2 regions of the Mycobacterium sp. 23 genome follow, and region 2 is predicted to be linked to the other one. Evidence: riboswitches for the same ligand, from Rfam matches in the RefSeq annotation. Region 2 holds a riboswitch; the other holds the start of a gene.

Region 1 (6,885 bases), 490 kb from region 2:
CGGGGGTAGGCCGGGTCGTCGGACTTCCACACCGGGATCGGGGTGCCCCAGTACCGGTTTCGTGAGATGGACCAGTCGCGGGCACCCTGCAGCCACTTGCCGAACTGTCCGTCCTTGACGTGCTCGGGATACCAGGTGATCTGCTGGTTGAGTTCCACCATCCGGTCGCGGAACTGGGTCACCCGCACGAACCACGACGACACCGCGCGGTAGATCAACGGGTTGCGGCAGCGCCAGCAGTGCGGGTACGGGTGCTCGTAGGTCTCGTGTCGCAGCAACACCGCTCCGTTGGCCGCGGCGGGACCGGTTCCGTTCTTCAGGTCGCGGATGATCTGCGGGTTGGCCTCAAAGACGTGCTGGCCCTGATAGTCCGGGACCGTCGCGTCGAAGCGGCCCTTGGCGTCCACCGGGGTGACCGGCACGATGCCGACGGGGTCGGTGGTCGCCATGTCGTCCTCGCCGTAGGCCGGCGCCATGTGCACCAGGCCGGTGCCGTCCTCGGTGGTGACGAAATCGGCGGAGAGCACCTGAAAAGCCTTGGGCGAGTCCATGAAGTACGCAAACGGTGGCAGGTAGCGGGCGCCGAGCAGATCCGCGCCCCGGTAGGTGCCGAGCACTTCGGGCTCTTCCCCGAGTTCGCGGGCATATGCGGCCAGCCGGGCCTCGGCCAGCACGAATCGCCGTTCGCCCGCCCGTACCTGGACGTAGGTGACGTCGGGATTGACCGCGACCGCGAGGTTCGACGGCAGGGTCCACGGCGTCGTCGTCCAGATGAGAAGGAAGGCACCAGCCAGTCCATTTTCTGACTCGCCGCCCACCACCGGGAAGCCGACGGTGAGGGCCGGGTCCTGGCGGCTCTGGTACACGTCGTCGTCCATCCGCAGTTCGTGATTGGACAACGGGGTCTCGTCGCGCCAGCAGTACGGCAACACTCGGTAGCCCTCGTAGGCCAGGCCTTTGTCCCACAGCTGTTTGAACGCCCAGATCACCGACTCCATATAGCTGGGATCGAGTGTCTTGTAGTCATTGTCGAAGTCCACCCAGCGCGCCTGGCGGGTGACGTACTGCTGCCATTCGTCGGTGTAGCGCAGCACCGAGGCACGGCAGGCGTCGTTGAAGGCGGCGATCCCCATCGAGTCGATCTGTGACTTGTCGGTGATGCCCAGCTGCCGCTCGACTTCCAGCTCGGCGGGCAAACCGTGTGTGTCCCAACCGAATCGGCGCTCCACCTTGTCGCCGCGCATGGTGCGGTAGCGCGGCACGATGTCCTTGACATAGCCGGTCAACAGGTGCCCGTAGTGCGGCAGGCCGTTCGCGAAGGGGGGCCCGTCGTAGAACACGTACTCGCGGGCGCCGTCCCGGCGGGCGATGCTGGCCCGGAAGGTGTCGTCGCGGAACCAGTAGTCGAGCACTTCGAGCTCGAGCGCCGGGAAGTCGGGTGCCCCGCTGGCCAGCTTCGGATAGCCGGTGCGGTCGGCTTCGAGTTCAGCTTCGTCGCTCACGTGGTTGTCTCCGGTGCCTCGATGAGTTCAGGCACGGGGACGACGGTTGCGCTGGTGCGCGAGCGCCGCGGTACCACCCCGCTTGCCACGCTCCCGCGTGACCACTCGAAAGGCTGTGACGGGCCTGCCCGTTCGGTTCTACTGGGCCGGATGGCCGTTCTTCCGAAAGCTCCCCGGTGATGGCCGGATCGACGCTGGTGTGGTGATTCTAGATTGATGCTGCGGTGTTGATTCTAGTTGCGATCGCAAACCCGGCGAAGCCGGGTGCCGCGGGTCGCGACCATGAAACCCCGTGGACTCCGAGGGGTTGGCCCGCCGCAGGACGCACCTGCGGTCGGCTAACCCCTCGGAGTCCCGGGTAGCGCGATGTCCATGCGTTACGCCTGCACCTCGAGCACACCGATGCGCCACAGCGCGGCGTACATGTGCCGCAGCGGGATGTTCAGCAGGCGGGCGGCGCCGGCCACCAGTGGGTCGCCTCCGGCGGCGAGCACCTCATCGGCGCGGCGGGCCTTCTTCGGCGCCGGAGCGGCCGGGACATCACGTACCACGTGCAGCTTGGGTGCGGCGGTTACGGTAACGACTTCGTCATACAGGGCAGCGGTCATGATCGCCTCCTAACAGGATCAAACGTTGACAGGTGGACCTTCAAAGATTCTTGGGAAGTCCCGTCCCGCAACGGTTCCGATCGGAGCGTGATTGACGGCTCAGCCGAGAACGTCGCACCGGAGACCGGTCAGGGACGAAACATCGCCCGGATATCGACCCGGACTGCCACTGGAACTCATGCGTCCCTCACCTCCTCTCGGTTCACGACCCACGCGGGTATCCGCGCGATTCACTGCGCGCACGAAGGAGAACAGATAGCCGGCGATCCGCCGGAAATCCGCACCCCTCTCGTCAGAGCTTTGGCACTACCCGACGTGTCCGGTAAACCGGAAGCCACCTGGGCTCAACCCTTAAGCCGGGAGGAGCTGTCCTGACCCGGGGCGTCTTTCGACGTTCGGGGTCAGTGGCCTGTGTTCGTGTAGCCGCCTCACCTAACGAGGTGCTTGCCTGACCGATAATGCACCACTCGCGGGCCTCGGTCAACGTGGCACCCCAGGGTTTCGCGATCTTTATGCTTTCACTACGGGCGCCCACAGCCTTCCCCCAGCAATAACGGCCCTGAGCTGGTAAAACAGCACCTGCCCCGAGCTGATCTCCAGGTTACGTTCCGCTATGAGTTCGTTATGTCACATCGGTCAGTCGGGTGATGGTGTCGATGTATTCCTCGACCATGTCGAGCACCACCGCACGCGTCGGCCGGACCCGGTCCAGCGAGCCGACCACCTGGCCGACGAAGTAGGTCGCAAGATCCCGGGCTTTCGCCCCGGGGTGGGCGGCGGCTTGGTTGATCCGCACCTGGGAGTCGGTGATCAGGGCCGTCTGCAGCGGCATCCCCAACGGGTCCGGAGTGTCGGGCCGTTCCCACTCCTCTGTCCAGGCCGTGCGTAGCATCCGGGCCGGCTTTCCGGTCATTGACCGGGATCGCACCGTGTCCGACGATTTCGCGGCCAGGAATTTGTCCTTCACCACCGGTGCGGTCTCGGCTTCCTCGGTGGTCAGCCACACCGATCCGCACCACACTCCTTCGGCGCCCAGCGCCAGCGCGGCCGCGATCTGCCGGCCGCGGGCGATGCCGCCCGCCGCCAGCACGGGCGTCGGCGCCACGGCATCCACCACTTCGGGAACCAGCACCATGGTCGACACCTCGCCGGTGTGCCCGCCCGCCTCGGTGCCCTGCGCGACGATCAGGTCCACCCCCGCCGCCGCGTGCCGTCGTGCGTGCTCGGTGGTACCGGCCAGCGCAGCCACCAGTACGTCGTGGCTGTGCGCCCGCTCGACCAGGTCGTGCGGCGGCGGCCCGAGCGCGCTGGCGATCAACCGGATGTTGTGGTTGAAGGCGACTTCGAGCAGCGGTTCATAGCCCTTGGGTGAGATGTTGAGCCCTCCCCTGATCACCTCTTCCTGCTCGGCGTGCGGCGCGACGCCGTAACGCGTCAGGATGTCGTCGACGAACGCCCGATGCTCGGCGGGCAACAGATCCTGGGCCTGTCGTGAGTTGACGCCGCCCGTGTCAGCCCCGACGTATTTCGGCGGCAGCAGCAGATCCACTCCGTAGGGCTTACCGTGCGTCTGCTCCTCGATCCAGGTGAGCTCACTCTCCAGCCGCTTCGGACTGTGGGCGGTCGCGCCGAGCACACCGAACCCGCCCGCGTTGGTCACCGCGGCCACCACGTCGCGGCAATGACTGAAGGCGCAGATAGGAAACTCGACGCCGAGCATCTCGGCAACTCTGGTTCGCATGCCGCCGACGCTACGCCCTACCGATCAGGCGACGAGGGGGCCCGGCCATCGGGCGGCCAGGCGGCCACACCGTCCTCCAGCGGAACCTCCAGGCTCTGCAGAATCGACGCGACCATCCGCCACGCACCAATCGCGGTGACCAGCTCGATGAGAACCGTCTTGTCACCACCCAATTCGCGTTCGCAGGCCGCCCAGCTCGCGGCGCTGACCGCACCGTCGCGCACGACGTCGTCGGTGGCCGCCAGCACGGCTTGCTCGGTAGGCCCGAACCCGTTGTGGCCCTGCCAATCCCGCACACCCAACAGGTCCTCGGCAGACACGCCGAGGCGCGAGGCCACCCGCCAGTGCTGGGTCCACTCGTAGTTGCACCCGGTCAGCCACCCGATGCGCATGATCGCCAACTCACGCAGTCTGCGGTCGAGGGTGCCGTGCCAGAGCATGGTGGCGAGCAGGTCGTTGAACACCCGGGCCAACTGCGGGTGGTTCAGCAACGTCTGGAAGATGCTGAGCTCGGCCATGTAGTCCGGCACGCCGGCTTCATCGGCGGCGGCCGTGGCCTCGTCGACGGGCAGCAGCGGTATCCGGGCGGGCTTGCTCATGGGGCCGGTCAGGCGTCCAGCCGGGCGAACGCCTTGTCCTCGTACATCTGCACCGACTGCTGCCGGCGGATCTTGCCGCTGGTGGTGATCGGGATCGACCCGGGCGACACCAGCACCAGGTCGGCAACGTTCAGCCCGTGCGAGTCGAAGATCGCGGCGGTGATGTCGCGCTTGAGCACCCCGAGGCGCTCCGCCAGGTCTTCCGCCGACTCCTCGCTCTTCTGTTTGATCTCGACGATGGCGGCCAGCTTCTCGACGCCGTCCTGCGGGACCGCGATCGCCGCGCACCGGCCGGCGCTGATCTCCTGGATGGTCGCTTCGATGTCGTCGGGTGAATGGTTGCGGCCGTAGACGATCAACAGGTCCTTGATCCGGCCCATGATGAAAAGCTCACCGCCGGAGAAAAATCCGGAATCCCCGGTGCGCAGCCACGGACCCGCCGGCGTGCCTTCCGACGGGTTGACGATCGTCGCCCCGAACGTGTGTGCCGTCGTCTCCGGCTTCTCCCAGTAACCGGACGCGACGTTGCCACCCAGCACCCAGATCTCGCCGACCGTACCCTCCGGGCACTCGGTACGGGTGTCACCGTCGACGATCCGGACAAGTTGCGACTTCGGCACGCCGTAGCTGACAAGCGGTGTGCCGCTTCCCTTTTCGACCCGTACCGCCTGGCCGTCCGGCAGCTTCTCGGAATCGAAATCCACGATCTCGGGCGGGTCGCCGACCTTGCGGGTGGCGATGTACACCGTCGCTTCGGCCATGCCGTAGGCCGGCCGCAACGCCTTGGCGGCAAAACCGAACCGGGCGAACCGATCGGCGAATCGCTTGAGAGTCGCCGGCTGTACCCGCTCACTTCCGTTCAGGACGGTGTGCACGCCGCTCAGATCGAACCCGGCCAGATCCTCGTCGGAGGTCTTGCGGACGGCGATGTCGAACGCGAAATTCGGTCCGGCCGAGATGGTGGTCCCGTAGCGGGCCATCAGCTGCGTCCAGCGGGCTGGACGCTGCAGGAACGCCACCGGACTGGTCAGCACCGTACGCCGGCCGGCCAGGATCGGCATGATCGCCCCGAGCAGCAGGCCCATGTCGTGGTAGAGCGGCAGCCAGGACACCACGTCCAGGTCCGCGGGCGGCACACCGCCCTCGTTGACGAAGAAGTCGGCCATGATCTGTTCGAAATTGGCGAACACGTTGGCGTTGGAGACCGTGACGCCGGCGGGTGTGCGCGTCGAGCCTGACGTGTACTGCAGGTACGACGTTCGCGACCCCTCGTCGGCGGCACTGCCCGGGCGGGACGACTTCGGCCGCGAATCGAGGTCCAGCAGATCGACTTCCAGGATCGCCGGCGGATTTTCACCCGCCTGCGGCTCAACGCATTCCTTGACGTTGGCGACGGCGGCCGAAGTGGTCAGGATCACCGACGGTGCGGTGTCGGCCAGCACGGAGATGGTCCGCTCGTCGTGGGCGCCCCCGTAGGGCACCGACAGCGGGACACCGATGAAACCGGCCTGCAGCGCGCCCAGGAATCCGACGACGTACTCGAGGCCCTGGGGCGCGAGGATCAGCGCCCGGTCACCGGGCGCACCGTTCTGCTTGAGCTGCTCGGCGATGTTGAGCGTGCGGCGGTGCAACTGCGCCCAGGTCAGCGTCTCTTCGACGCCTTCCCACTCCTGGTCGTAGTTGATGTAGGTGAGCGCCGGGCCGTTGGGATTCAGGCTGGCGCGTTCGCGCAGCACAGCGGGGATAGAAGAGCCAACCACGGGATCGCACACTACCCGCCGGAACACGCCCCACGTGGTCCGTATCGCTGAAGTCGAATCACCCCACCTGCCGATCCCGCCCGGAGCATCGGTGCGCCGGTCCCCGCGCCGGGGTTGCTGAATGAGCTCGTACCTCGACTTTCGCCGGTCATCTCGGCCGTATCGAACCGGGCGCGGGTCTGCGTGTGGGTCAACATGTTCCACGAGGAAACGACGGGGCCCGGCTCATTCCCGGGCGACCAGATCGTCTGCGGGTCGGTCGCGGGTCACACGGTTCGCGGCGCCGCCCGCAACCGCAGCCGCGGGCCGCCCGATCCGGGTGCCGCGGCCGTCGGCACACCGATGGCTGTTCACCATCTCCAGGCAGGGAAGGCCACACCGAACGCCGCCCAGCCCGGCTCCGGTTGCGCGAGCGTCCCATTCTCCGGTTCGAGCGCCCTAAGCTGGCCTTTTGCCGCCGTTTGCCGCGCCCGTCCGACAGCCACGACGCGGTGTGATTGACGTCACCTTGAACGAAAATTTTTGTACGTTCGCACGATTTTTCTACATGCGGCGAAGCGACCCGATACGCTTCTGATCGCGCCTGACTACGACGTAGGCGCCGGAGTGTGGGGGTCGGCGAGTGCGTCCGCTGCTGCGGGTTGGGGCGGCACGGAGCGGAGTTCGACACGAACT
Region 2 (6,885 bases):
GTGTCGGCCGGGTATACCAGCCCTGCCATCGTGGCCCCGGCTGCGTTCGCTGGACTGGCCGACATCAACGCCGTCGCCCTTGGTGCACAGCAGCAAGCGGTGCCACCGATGGGCTCCGGTGAGGGCAACGCGTCCTGGATACCGGCGGCGTCTCCGGCCAACCCGACCAACCTTCCCCCTTTGATGGATGTGGCCGAGGCCTCGTTCACCACGGGCGGCGGGGTGACGGCCGGGATCAATCAATCGGCTGTCGTGGGGCGGTTGTCCGTTCCGCAGACCTGGACGGCGGCCACCGCGGTGGCCAACCACGCAGGTGCGGCCGCACCCGGTGGTGGGTGGACCAGTACCGCGGTTGCGCCGCAGGCCGCGGCGGGTATGCCGGGCTTCCCCGGCATGCCGGTCGGCGGCATGTACGGCAACAACTTCGGCAATCCTCCGCGCTACGGGTTCCGGCCGACGATCATGGGGCGCCCACCGGCCGCTGGATGACAGGAGGGAGGCCACCGCGACATCGCTCACGATGGGCGAAAGGAGGTGCTGGCATTGGATTTTGGAGCACTCCCACCTGAAATCAACTCGCTGCGAATGTACACCGGGCCCGGTGCAGCGCCGCTGCTCGCCGCGGTGACGGCGTGGAACGGGATTGCCGATGAATTACGTTTGACCGCAACGGTATACGAGTCGGTGATATCGACGTTGGTCAGCGAAGGCTGGCTGGGGCCGGCGTCGGCCGCAATGACGGCTGCCGTCGCTCCGTATGTGACGTGGATGAGCGCGACCGGGCTACAGGCGGAGCAGACCGCCAGTCAGGCGGCCGCCGCCGCGGCCGCATATGAAGCGGCATTCGCGATGACCGTGCCTCCGGCGGCCGTCGCTGCCAACCGGGCACGACTGCTGATGCTGGTGGCCACCAACTTCCTGGGCATCAATACCCCCGCGATCGCGGCCACCGAAGCCGAATACGCCGAAATGTGGGCGCAGGACGCGACGGCGATGTACCTCTACGCCGCCAGCGCCGCTGAGGCCACGACACTGACACCGTTTGCCGAACCCGAACAGACCACCAATCCGTCCGGCCCGGCGGGGCAGGCCGCAGCGGTTGCTCAAGCCACCGGTTCCGGGGTCACGCAGACTGAACTACCGCAACTGATATCCGCCGTGCCGGCAAGCCTGCAGCAGCTCACGTCGCCGGCGGCCGCCTCACCGTTTGACTCCCTCCCACAGACGGGCGTGCTCGTCGACATCTTGAACTTCCTGGACGGCAACGACGGCAACCCCTACGGAATCTTCCTGAACTCGAATCTGGTGAACGCGTTGGTGTCGGGCCAGTACGTGTCGCCGGCGGTGATCACGCCCGCCACGACCGACGCGCTCGCCGACGTTGAGGCGGTGGCCGACGGAGCAGCCGACAGCGCCCCCGCTGCCGCCGATGCCTCGTCCGCGACCGCGGGCCTGACCGCCTCGCGGTCGGGCGGTGTGGGCGCCGGAGTCAATCAGGCTTCCTTCGTCGGCCGGCTGTCCGTGCCGCCGAGTTGGACCACGGCCGTCGAGGTCGCGAACCGCGCGGTCGCCACCTCCGGCGGGGCCGTCACCGCGGCGCCAGAAGCCGCGGTAAACATGTCGGGAATGCCCGGGATGCCCGCTCCCGCGGCCTACTCCCGCAACTGGGGCAACGGGCCTCGATACGGGTTCAAGCTGACGATAATGCCCCGTCCGGTGGCGGCGGGCTGACGCCGGACCGCGTCGACGTAATAATTGCCACCGTGTCCAATAAGAAATTTCGTCGACCCGAATTCTTGCGAATTGGCGGAAAATGCGGGCGTTGAGTTGACTCTTATCGTGTCGAGTGCCACGATGACTTTGCATGCACCTCGCTAGGTGAGGCGTCTGCACGGACACAGGCCACTGACCTCGAACGTCGAAAGACGCCCAGGGTCAGGACAGCTCTTCCCGGCTTAAGGGTTGAGCCCAAGTGGCTTCCGGCACCGGCCGGATACGCCGTGTGGTGCCAAAGCTCTGTCGAGAGAGGTGCTGGCCCAGCGGTTTTCCCGCTGGTCTCATCTCTGTGGCGTGCACCCGGCACCCCTGCGTGCCCCGGCCCCGAGGAGGTGAGAGCGGAGTGAGTCCCGACGACAGTCCCTATCCGAGATCGACGATCATTTCGTTTCGATCCGACCCGGGCACCATGTTCGCACTTTAAGTCGGCATTTTCCGACAGTTTCTCGCGCGCGCTGATTTCCCAGTAGCGCGCCATTTAACCTGCGCGGAATAGCGCTGCGCGAATTGCGATCAATGTCGCCCGGAATTCTGTCCTGCCGGAAAACAGTCAGCCAAGGAGGCGACCGATGCCTGCCGTACTGGATTTTGCAGCGTTGCCGCCCGAGATCAATTCCGCGCGAATCTACACCGGGCCGGGCTCCGGTCCGATGCTTGCCGCGGCCGCCGCGTGGAACGGGTTGGCCGCCGAGTTGCGCACCACCGCGTTGTCCTACGACGCCGTGCTGTCGACGTTGACCGGTGATGAGTGGCTCGGTCCCGCTTCGGCATCCATGGCAGCGGCGGCCATGCCGCAGGTCGCCTGGATGAGTGCGACCGCGGCGCAGGCCGAGCAGACCGCCGCGCAAGCCGAAGCCGCCGCGGCCGCCTACGAGGCGGCCTTCGCGGCCACGGTGCCACCTCCGCTGATTGCGGCCAACCGCACGCAGTTGGCCGCGCTGGTCGCAACCAACATCCTCGGCCAGAACGCCCCGGCGATTGCCGCCACGGAGGCGCAGTACTTCCAGATGTGGGCACAGGATGCGGCCGCGATGTACAACTACGCCGGATCATCAGCTGCCGCCACACAATTGAGCCCGTTCACCGAACCGCAGGAAGGCGCCAATCCCGGTGGACCGAGCGCACAGGCGGCCGCGGTAACCCAGGCGGCAGCATCTTCTGGTCAGCAGAGCGTGCTGTCTCAACTGATTTCGGCGGTCCCGAGTGTCCTGCAGGGACTCTCGGGAGGCAACGGGCCCGCAGGACAGAGCTTTTGGGCCGACTGGGGACCCAACGCCAATGTGTGGAACACCATCGCCTCCTCCGGACTGTTGGTGCCCGGCAGCACGTTTGGCCCCTTCCTCGACATGCTTACCGGCGGTGCCGCAACCGGTGCGACGGAAAGCGCCGCGACGGCGGCTGGTAGTGCGGTCTCTAGTTCGGTGGAGTCCACGAGCGGCATTGCCGGCATCGTGTCCGCCGGTGCGGGCAATGCGGCTGCCGTTGGCAAACTTTCGGTGCCACCGGCCTGGACGGCGGCCACTCCGCTGACCGGCCCGCTGCACTCCGCGCTGGGCGGCACCCCCATGGTAGCGCCACCGCCGGCGGGAGCGCCCGGAATGCCCGGCGTTCCAATGGGTAACGTCGCCGGGCAACCTTACGGCCGGGCCGTCCCGCAGTACGGCTTCCGCCCCACCGTGGTCGCGCGACCACCCGCCGCCGGGTGACGAAGGACGTATTGATCTGCGAGAAATGCCCTTTCAGGAAACCGTCAGGAAAGGCGCAGTCACGATACAGGTGTTCTCGGCTACCGTTCCCTAACGTCTTACGTAGGTTGATTCCTAATGCTAGGAGAACATCTCATGACGGCCGGGCGGGCACCAGGCAACATCGTCCCTCACGCGAAGGTCCGGGGTGACCGGGTGCGCTCGGCCAATTCGGGTCGGCCCGGGCCGCAACCGGCCCACGACCCTGTCCGCAGACGAAAACGGTTCGGATGACCACCTCGACTTGAGCGCGAAGACATTCGCGCTGTTCTCACAACACTCGGTCGCGATTCTGACGATCAACTCGCTGCATTTTTCGGGCAGTTCCTGAATCATTCAGTCAGATTATCCGTGGCACATTTAAGGCCGCAATTGCATTTTGCTGTTTGATTTTTTCAGTTTGTTGAGCTGCGGAAACTACGCCAGCGCATATAGCTGTAATTCAATATCACACACCAGCTCCGAGCAGTGAGAGTTCTTGTTTACCTTGCGATTACATTACGGGAACGCGCCGACAATAAGTTCCATTGACGATGGTGTTCGAATCAGACGGGGGGCCGGTATCAGCCAAGCGTTCCGCGCTTACCAAGCCTTTTAAATCAGGGAGTGAATGGCCGCCGCCGTGGCTCTGCCCGGGCAGTCATCGAGGGGATGAAGAGGTAACACCTATGGATTACGGGGCACTGCCACCCGAAATCAACTCCGGCCGCATGTACACCGGACCCGGCCCGGGACCCATGCTGGCCGCGGCTGCGGCCTGGGATGAGCTCGGAGCCGAATTGCATTCCACCGCAGCATCATACGCAGCGACGATCGAAACCCTGACCGCCGGCACCTGGCAGGGGCCGACAGCGATCGCCATGGCCGCCGCAGTCGGGCCCTACGTGTCATGGATATCTACCACCGCCGCCCAGGCAGACGAAGCGGCGGCGCAAGCCAAAATCGCGGTCGGAGCGTACGAAACCGCCTTTGCCGCAACGGTTCCGCCACCGGTCATCGCGGCGAACCGCGCACTGCTGCTGTCGCTGATCGCCACCAACATCCTCGGGCAGAACACACCCGCCATCGCCGCCACTGAGGCGCAGTATCTGGAGATGTGGGCTCAGGATGCCGCCGCCATGTATGGGTATGCCGGATCATCCTCGGCGGCAACGCAATTGACACCCTTCACTGAACCGCCGCAAACCACCAGCACCTCGGGGCCGACCCTGCAGGCGGCCGCTGTCACCCAGGCCACCGGCGCATCGACCGGCTCCGATGTGGCGGCGAAGCTGTCCCAGTTGGTCACTTCCGTGCCGACGGCGCTGCAGAACCTCGCGACGACGATCGGCGCCGCGCCGACGACGGGCTCGACGTCGTTGCTGCAGGGGCTGGCCGTGCCGCAGATCGCCACCGCGTCGCTGCCGCCCTGGCTCTCGACGAACCTGGCGAACTGGAACACCATCATGGGAACCCTCACCGGGCCGTTCTCGCTGCAGGGTCTGAGTTCCATCCCCGGCGGTCCGTTCCTGTCGTTCGGACAGGTCTACGCCTATGGTCAGAACGGGCAGGGCCTGGCATCCTTCTTCGCGCCGTCGCAGCCCATCACCGGCGCACTCGCGCCCATCGCCCAGTCGATTCCGCCGCACCTCACCGGTGCCGGCACGGCCGGAGCCTCCGGTGCAATGGGACGCGCGGCACTGGTAGGGAGCTTGTCGGTGCCGCAGGGGTGGACCACCGCCGCGCCGGCCATCAGAACGGTCGCCGCGACGCTGTCGGCCAATCTATCGGCCGCGCCGGCGGCCACCCTGACGGGGGAGTCCGGCGTCTTCAGTCAGATGGCCCTGTCCAGCCTGGCGGGACGCGCTCTCGCTGCCACCACGGCAAGCTCCGGAAGCGGTGGCGCGACGGCCGCATCACTGGGCGGCGTGGTCGCCGAAGCCGACCCCGCCGCGGCGATGATCTTCGTCCTCCCGGCGCTGGAGGAATGAGACCGTGACAGCAACGACGAATCACATTCCGGCACAAATGATTCAGATGTGTCCTCGGGGCAGGGGGTAGACCGACATGTTTTATGCAGCCTTTCCGCCGGAGATCAATTCCGGCCGGATGTACAGCGGTCCGGGCGCGGGACCGATGTTGGCGGCGGCAGCGGCCTGGGACGGCATCGCCGGTGAATTGCAATCCACCGCAGCGTCTTTGACGGGGGTGGTGGCCAGCCTGGCCAGCGGACCGTGGGTAGGGCCGTCGTCGGCGGCGATGGCTGCGGCGGCGACACCGTACGTGACGTGGGTGAGCGCCACCGCAGCACAGGCCGCGCAAACGGCGAACCAGGCGACGGCGGCGGCAGCCGCCTACGAGACGGCTTTCGCGGCGCATGTGCCGCCGGAGGAGATCGCGGCCAACCGTGCCCAGTTGGCGGCCCTGATGGCCACCAACCTGTTCGGACAGAACACCGCGGCCATCGCTGCCACTGAGGCTCAGTATGGCGAGTTCTGGGCGCAGGACGCGCTCGCGATGGACACCTACGCCGGTTCTTCGGCCGCCGCTAGCCGCGTGACCCCGTTCACCGAGCCGCCGCAGGTCGTCAACGCGGGCGGTCTGGTCAACCAGGCCGCCGCGGCCGCCCAGTCGGCAGGTATATCGGGCGGCACTGTCGCGCAAACGATCCTGGCAACCGGAGACCCGGTGTCGGGCTTACTGCAGACGCTGGCGAACCTGAGCACCGACTACACCGCCACCATCAACGGTCTGCTGAACGGCATGTTCGGGTCGGCCGGGGCGTCGACCTACACGACGCTGTATTCCGCCCTCAAGGTGCCGCTGGGCTTCACCACCCAGTTCAACGACATCGGCCTGCTGATCAACTTTCCCGTATCGCAGTTCCTGAAATTCGGTCCGCACTCGGCGGCAGGTCTGGCCGAACTTCCGAAGGACGCGCTGGGCGGCGGGCTGGCAGCACCGCACTGGGGGCGCGGGTGGCTGACCGGCGCCACCTCTGCACCAGCCGCCAATTTCGGACGGGGCACCCTGGTCGGAGCTCTGACGGTGCCACCGAGCTGGGCTGCGAATACTCCGGCCATCCGCACAGTGGCTGCCGCGCTCTCGGCGGCCGGGCCCGAGGCCGTCCCGGCCGCCGAACTCGGTCAGGGTGGGTTGCTCAGCTCGATGTCGCTGGCGGGCATGACCGGAGCCGCTCTGGGCGCCGGGGTGCCCGCACCGTCGGGACGGACAGGAACGCGCAGCCGAGTCACGCCGGTCAAGGATCTCAAAGACCTCAAGTCTCCGGAAATGCTCAAGCGCATGGTGGCCCAGATATCGGAACGGCCGGACAGCGTGCAGCACCACACGGTCGATCAGGAAGGTCTCGACAGCCTGCTGGAAC

The links. A riboswitch is a leader RNA that binds a small molecule or an ion and turns the genes downstream of it on or off. The one in region 2 is predicted to bind magnesium.
Region 1: another riboswitch for magnesium. It lies ahead of ACNQS7_RS05470 (Rv1535 family protein); the one in region 2 lies ahead of ACNQS7_RS03515 (PPE family protein).

Annotation. Positions count from the first base shown of each region.
Region 1 is NZ_JBLVUX010000005.1:931,749-938,633, forward strand. It holds gene ileS (isoleucine--tRNA ligase) at 1-1,502, opposite strand, end outside; gene ACNQS7_RS05470 (Rv1535 family protein) at 1,880-2,110, opposite strand; M-box (ykoK) riboswitch at 2,388-2,557, opposite strand; gene ACNQS7_RS05475 (NAD(P)H-dependent flavin oxidoreductase) at 2,733-3,851, opposite strand; gene ACNQS7_RS05480 (carboxymuconolactone decarboxylase family protein) at 3,869-4,450, opposite strand; gene ACNQS7_RS05485 (AMP-binding protein) at 4,459-6,210, opposite strand.
Region 2 is NZ_JBLVUX010000005.1:437,001-443,885, reverse strand. It holds gene ACNQS7_RS03525 (PPE family protein) at 1-489, shown strand, start outside; gene ACNQS7_RS03520 (PPE family protein) at 544-1,731, shown strand; M-box (ykoK) riboswitch at 1,864-2,035, shown strand; gene ACNQS7_RS03515 (PPE family protein) at 2,346-3,482, shown strand; gene ACNQS7_RS03510 (PPE family protein) at 4,190-5,491, shown strand; gene ACNQS7_RS03505 (PPE family protein) at 5,568-6,885, shown strand, end outside.